3 regions of the Halomonas sp. AOP43-A1-21 genome follow, and region 2 is predicted to be linked to each of the others. Evidence: predicted binding sites of a transcription regulator. Region 2 holds the regulator's gene; each other region holds the start of a gene.
What was found. Region 2 encodes PhoB, which activates phosphate uptake and scavenging genes when phosphate is short. Its sites were predicted from a motif close to TGTCATANNNNTGTCANA; they were not measured.
Positions count from the first base shown of each region.

Region 1: phnD (phosphate/phosphite/phosphonate ABC transporter substrate-binding protein) is a predicted target of PhoB. The motif match lies at 1,227-1,244, and genes of this name have one in related genera.
Region 3: ACT3R7_RS11330 (Na/Pi symporter) is a predicted target of PhoB. The motif match lies at 1,252-1,269, and genes of this name have one in related genera.

Region 1 is NZ_JBQSWC010000037.1:47,826-50,097, forward strand. Features, by position in the region: gene ACT3R7_RS17725 (bifunctional diguanylate cyclase/phosphodiesterase) at 1-1,166, shown strand, start outside; gene phnD (phosphate/phosphite/phosphonate ABC transporter substrate-binding protein) at 1,293-2,258, shown strand.
Region 2 is NZ_JBQSWC010000003.1:155,326-157,597, reverse strand. Features, by position in the region: gene phoR (phosphate regulon sensor histidine kinase PhoR) at 1-576, opposite strand, end outside; gene phoB (phosphate regulon transcriptional regulator PhoB) at 579-1,268, opposite strand; gene ubiA (4-hydroxybenzoate octaprenyltransferase) at 1,377-2,267, opposite strand.
Region 3 is NZ_JBQSWC010000018.1:10,804-13,075, forward strand. Features, by position in the region: gene ACT3R7_RS11330 (Na/Pi symporter) at 1-1,183, opposite strand, end outside; gene ACT3R7_RS11335 (winged helix-turn-helix domain-containing protein) at 1,387-1,698, shown strand; gene ACT3R7_RS11340 (heavy metal translocating P-type ATPase) at 1,720-2,272, opposite strand, start outside.

The DNA of each region.
Region 1 (2,272 bases), on a different contig from region 2:
GGGAGTTTTTACGCTCGATACTAGACGTGGCGCGTAGCCTCGACTGCCAACTGATTGCTGAAGGGGTGGAAACCGCGGCTGAACATCTCTGCCTGTGGGAGCTGGACCGCAGCTTGGCGCTTCTTCAGGGGTTCTACTTTGCCCGCCCAAGCTTTGAGCCGCCGTTGCAGCTACATACCCTGCTGCCGGCCACTCACCAGCTAACCAGTCCTGCCGGGCGCTCGGCACGTTCTATTTTTCGCATGATTGAGGCCGTCTCGCCCGACTGTTCGGTACCTATATTGGCCGAGCGGTTTAGAAATAACACCGGCTTGCGCTGTGTCGCGGTAGTAGATGCTGGCAAACCTATCGCGGTGGTACGCCGTAACGCCTTTTTAACCCTGTTCACCAACCCGTATAGCCATTCGCTCTATTCCAAGCGCCGCGTCTGGGACATCGCGGATGCCAATCCATTGATAGCCCATGCGGATACCCCGCTTGAAGTATTGAGCCAGCAGTTAACCGACAGTCACGATATCGAACAGGAGGACTTCGTGATTGTGGATGCCAATGGTGACTATCTGGGGATGGGCAGCATTATTGATTTGCTGCGTGAGATTACTGCTATACAGGTGCGTCAGGCACGCCATGCCAACCCGCTCACCGGACTTCCGGGTAACATATTAATTAATGAAACACTGACCAACTATCTTGCCGCCGAGCCGGGCTTTGCCGCGGCCTATGTTGATTTGGATAACTTCAAGGCGTTTAACGATGCCTACGGCTATGCGCGTGGCGACCATGTCATTATTGCCTTATCCCGTTTGCTTCAGGCCCAGGTAGACAACGCGGGCGGCTTTATCGGTCACATTGGCGGCGATGATTTTATGATGCTGCTGCCGTTAAGCCATTGGGAAAACGTATGTCAGCAAATCCTGGACTCGTTTGAAGTGATGGCTCCGGGTTTTTATGAGGACAGCGACCGTGAACAAGGTGGCATCTCGATTGAAAACCGCCAGGGCAGCGTAAGCTTTTTTCCTTTTGTGAGCGTCTCTGTCGCCGTTAAGCCGGTTATCGACCCCGCCGTCTGCAAAGCGCTGGACATTGCCGCGCAGCTTTCAGAGTTAAAGCATCAGGCTAAGAAGATCGTAGGTAACAGTATGTTTGTGGAGCGTCGTACCTGCTAATTCAAGGCGCTTTGATCTCTATTGGTTTTTTTCTGATGCGTCATTAATTAGTCATTAGAGTGTCTTAGGGTTGTCATCTAGTGTCGGCAGGATAGCGCTATCTTCGAACAACACATTAGGTGACCTATGCACTCTTTGTCTCTGCCCCGCACGTTGATCAGCGCGGCTGTCATCAGTGCTTTTGCTCTGGTAACGGCCAATGCCTCGGCAGATCTTTCTACGCGCTACGTGGATAACGATGGCGATATGGTGGCGGATACGCCGAGCGACGAGTCGCAGTGGGTCGACCCCGATACATTGATTTTTGCCTATACCCCGGTTGAAGACCCGGCGGTTTACGCCGATGTATGGGCTGATTTTCTTGATCACCTAAGTGAAACAACCGGTAAAAAAGTCCAGTTCTTTCCGGTGCAGTCCAACGCTGCTCAGCAGGAAGCCCTGCGCGCTGGTCGTTTGCATGTATCAGGCTTTAACACCGGCGGTGTACCGGTTGCCGTAAACTGCGGCGGTTTCCGTCCGTTTGCCATCATGGCCGCCGATGACGGCAGTTTTGGTTACGAGATGGAAATTATCACCTACCCAGACAGCGGCATTGCATCGGTCGAAGATCTGGAAGGCCGTCAGCTGGCGTTCACTTCTGAGACGTCCAACTCAGGATTCCGGGCGCCTTCCGCGCTGTTACGCTCTGAATATAGCCTGGAAGCCGATGAAGACTTCGAGACGGCTTTCTCTGGGTCTCACGATAACTCCATTTTAGGTGTGGTAAATAAAGACTATGACGCTGCTGCCATTGCCAACTCGGTAGGCAAGCGCATGATTGCCCGCGGCGTGGTCAATGAAGGCGACTACGACATTATTTATACCTCTGAAACCTTTCCCACCACGGGCTACGGTTTGGCGCATAACCTGAACCCAGAGCTTGCTGAGAAAATTCAGGATGCGTTCTTCAGCTACGACTGGGAAGGCTCTGCGCTGCAGGAAGAGTTTGCTAATTCCGGTGAAGCCCAATTTATCCCTATCACCTACGAAGAGCAGTGGGCGGTTATTCGCACTATCGCTGATGCCAACGGCGTGACGTACGACTGCGACTGAGTCAGCCAATAATT
Region 2 (2,272 bases):
ATCCCGCGCCATCACCAAGCGCTCATCGTCACCGTAGAGGGTAATCTGGTATTGCAGGACGCTACGCTCATCAATCGGCGAGGTCAGAGTTAACGGCTCGCTATAATTGCGTGCATTGAAGTAGCTGATAAAGTCTGGGTCGCGCAGTAGATTGGTGATGTGCTGACCACGATCATGCGCTGTCTGCAGGCCCAGCATCTTCGTTGCGGCGCTGTTCCACCACTCAAGATCACCGTGCCGGTCAAGCATGACTACGCTGTCGCGCATAGCCTCAGAGGATTCCTGAATGCGTGCCAGCGTCGCCCGTAATCGTCCCTGGGTGATACGCTGGCTTTTTTGATAGCGATAAAGACGATCAAGCAGATCCCCCCACATGCCACTGGCCGCGGGCGGTTCATTATGCGGATTGAGGGTGAGCCACTGAAAAAGCACGCGTAGCTGACGTAGATGGTAGAACAAGCAGACGGCCAATCCGGCCGACAACCCCAGCCCTGCCGAACCCAATAGCCATCCCAGGCAAACCCCAATGGTCGCTAACCAGGCAATGCGCCACAGCTCACGGCTCCACAGGCGCACAATTACACCCGGGCAGAGAAGCGATAACCGGTACCCCGTACCGTCTGGATCAGGTTCTGATGCACTTCGCCCAATGCTTTACGCAAGCGCCGTATATGGACATCCACGGTGCGCTCCTCAACGTAGACATTGCCGCCCCACACCTGATCGAGCAGTTGGCTGCGTGTGTAAGCCCGCTCCTGGTGGGTCATAAAGAACTGCAGCAGGCGGTATTCGGTAGGTCCCATTTCAAGCGCCTTACCGTGAGCGCTTACGCGGTGGCTAACCGGATCCAGCAGCAGGCCATTGATTTCGATCGGGTCTTCCACGCCGCGTGGCGTGGCGCGACGCAGTACGGCTTTCAGGCGTGCGACCAGCTCGCGCGGTGAAAAAGGTTTGGTAATGTAATCATCCGCCCCCGACTCAAGCCCCTGAATCTTATTATCCTCTTCGCCTTTGGCGGTGAGCATAATAATGGGCAGTTCAGCCGTCGCTTCTTCACGCTTTAGGCGTCTTGCCAGCTCAATACCGCTGGTGCCCGGCATCATCCAATCAAGCAGTAGCAAGTCGGGCTGATGGTCTACCACCAGCGCGTGGGCATCCTGGGCGTTATCCGCTTCAAGCACGCGATAGTCCGCCATTTCCAGCGCTACGGCGATCATCTCGCGGATAGACGCTTCATCATCGACAATCAAAACGGTCTTGGCGGTCATCCCAGGGCCTCACGGTGTTCAAAGAAGGAAATTCAATGACATCTCAGTGACAATAACACCATGACTTGATGACACTTATATGACAAGCATTAATCGCGCTGAGCAGGCTTAGCCCACAACCGGCCATTCGCTAAGCGCAATGCCTGCAAAAATGAGTAGCCCCGCCCAGTGGTTATTCAAAAATGCCTGGAAGCACGGGTCACGCTCACGATGACGAATCAGGCGCTGCTGATGGATAAATGTCGCCGCCATACCGGCAAGCCCCAGCCAGAAAAAGCCGCCTAACCCGACGCGCACGCCGACCCAGGCCAAAAGCGCGAGCGTGGCGATCTGCAACAAGCCAATGATCAGACGATCTGCGTCACCAAAAAGCACTGCCGTTGATTTAATGCCGATTTTCAAATCATCATCACGATCAACCATGGCGTACTGAGTATCGTAGGCCACCGTCCACAGCACGTTGGCAAAAAAAAGTAGCCAGGCATCTAGCGGTACATGCCCTAATACGGCGCCAAACGCCATGGGGATCGCCCAGGAAAAAGCCGCCCCGAGCACCACCTGAGGAAAGTGGGTGTAGCGCTTCATAAACGGATAAATAAACGCCAGTACGACCCCGCCCAGCGATAAGAGCACCGTAAACCAGTTGGTGAGCAGCACTAAAATAAACGCGACCGCCACTAGGCCGATAAACAGCAGCTGGGCTTCGGTTTCACTGATACGTCCGGTTGCCAGCGGGCGATTTTTGGTGCGCTTTACGTGGCCATCAAAATGCCGGTCGGCATAATCGTTCACCACACACCCCGCAGCGCGCATTACATATACACCCGCCACAAAAATAAGCAGTACGTTACGGCCCGGCACACCTTCCGCTGCCACCCAGAGCGCCCACAGGGTCGGCCACATCAATAGCCAAGTACCAATGGGGCGGTCCAGCCGCATCAAGTGTAAAAAATCTGCCAATCGCGCCCACCCGGTTGGCCGCAACAAAGAACGATCCATGCTTA
Region 3 (2,272 bases), on a different contig from region 2:
AAAGCAGCGTCGTGAATGCGATCAGGATGGCCGGTATGACAATAAATACGCTTAATACCCAAGCGGCCGCCAAAGCTTTTCTTTCTGAAGCTACACGGCCTAACCATTCAGCGCCTTTTACCGGCAGCGGGCGAAGAAACGGAAGTCCGAAAATGACGACTACCGCCAATAGATTAAAGAATAGATGAACCAGAGCGATCTCAAGGGCCAATATGGCCGTGGCGCCGGTTATTGCGGTGGCTGCAAGCAGCGCCGTAAAGGTCGTGCCGATGTTAGTGCCCAAGGTGAAGGGATAAATCTGACGTAATGAGAACGCGCCTGACCCCGCTAATGGCACCATTAAACTGGTGGTCGTGGATGAGGACTGTACTAAAAATGTTACCACCGCGCCGGAAGCAATACCGGCAACCGGGCCACGCCCGATGGCTTTATGCATTATATTTTTTGCCTGTCCTACCATTAATACTCTCAGCAGCGCACCGATATAACGAATCGCTAAAAAAATCAGCGCAATGCCAAAAACAATCATGGCAATTCCACCGGCAACCGTGGGCAGGTTCATGGCCACACTTTCAACAGTAGAGGTAATCGGCTTCGTTGCCATGCCGACAATATTGATGCTACCCATGGAAAGATCGGCGTCGCCGTAAAATAGAAATGCCGTGCTTTGCGCCATCTTCTCCAACGGATGAAAGATAAGTTCGATAGGCAGGAAAATAGCCACCGCCAGCAAGTTAAAAAAGTCATGCACTGTTGCTGCGGAGAACGCGCGTTTAAACTCAGCTTTATCGCGTACATGACCCAGGCTTACCAGCGTATTGGTAACCGTTGTGCCTATATTCGCGCCCATGATCATGGGGACCGCGGTGGCAACCGGCAATCCACCGGCCACAAAGGCGACGATAACCGAGGTAACGGTGGAGGATGACTGAATCAACGCCGTAGCGACAATCCCGACCATCAGGCCAACAAAGGGATTGGTGGCAAACTCAAAAAGCTGTTGGGCATGATCGCCAGCAGCTATTTTGAAACCGTTACCAATAATTGATACTGCACAAATCAAAAAGTACACCAGCAAGGCAAGCGTGAGCCACTGCCTTAATGTCCCTTTGCGCCTGACCTTTACCCTTCCACGCTGGCTGGGTAACACCTCTTGTACAGCGCTATTAATATTCTCGGCCATTTGCCACACCCTCTTGGAAGGAAAAACGCCCTGATGCCCACCTACTTCAACGAAGGATGGCGGCTATAGGTGACATAAGCGTGACAACAGCGTGGCACTATGATGTTAGTGCAAATAGAGTGGACACACATATTAAACGGTGGCTGTGGCAAAAAGCGTTCCGTATGCTTTAGCCGACGCTCATTTTTAAGGCAATCACACTTATGGCCGATGCTCTCAGCAAGACAAAATCCAGCTTCTATCGCCGTCTTTACGTGGCTTACCTGATCGATCAGGGAGTCTCTAGCGTGCCTGCGCTCGTGAGCTTCTGCGGCATGCCGCGTCGTACGGCTCAGGACACCATCACCTCGCTTGCCGAGCTGGATATTGAATGCCAATTTCAAACGACACAAGGCGAGCGCCATAACAGCGGTGAATACCGGATTATCAGTTGGGGTCCTATTGATCCTGCCTGGGTCAAGAAGCAAGCAAACCAGCTGGCCGAAGCGCTTGACTACCCCGCTCTCTCGGCTTGATTAATGTGCTGATTCAGCGGATCAGTCGCGCCAGGCAAGCCGTGCGGCGTTCAGCGTAACGCTTAATGAACTGGCGACCATGGCCAGCACCGCCACCAGCGGTGGAATGGCCATAATGATGACAAGCCCCAGTGCCAGCGTGTTATATAGCGCCGAAAGGGTTAAGTTTTGGACCATCACGTGACGGGTAGCGCGCGCGGTGGCAAGGCCCGTCACTAAACTGGCAATGCCAGGTTTTAACAGGTGCGCAGCGGCGCCTTCTCGGGCAGCGTCGCTGGCATTAAAAGGGGCCATGCCGACATCGGCGGCGGCTAGGCTTAAGGTGTCATTAATCCCATCGCCGACAAACAGAGTGGGAGCAGGCAATCCTTGCACCAGACGCGCTTTTGCTTCTGGCGAGCGCTCGGCATAGCAGGCTTCATCGGGCAACCCCAGCTGCTTGGAAGCGGCGTACACCGCGCTAGGCCGGTCACCGCTGAGCATAGCGACCCAGTAGTTAGCCTGCAATGCGTGAACGCTCTGCGCCGTATCCTCCAACAGGGCATCCTCTAGATAGAAGCTGCCTAGCCAGCCT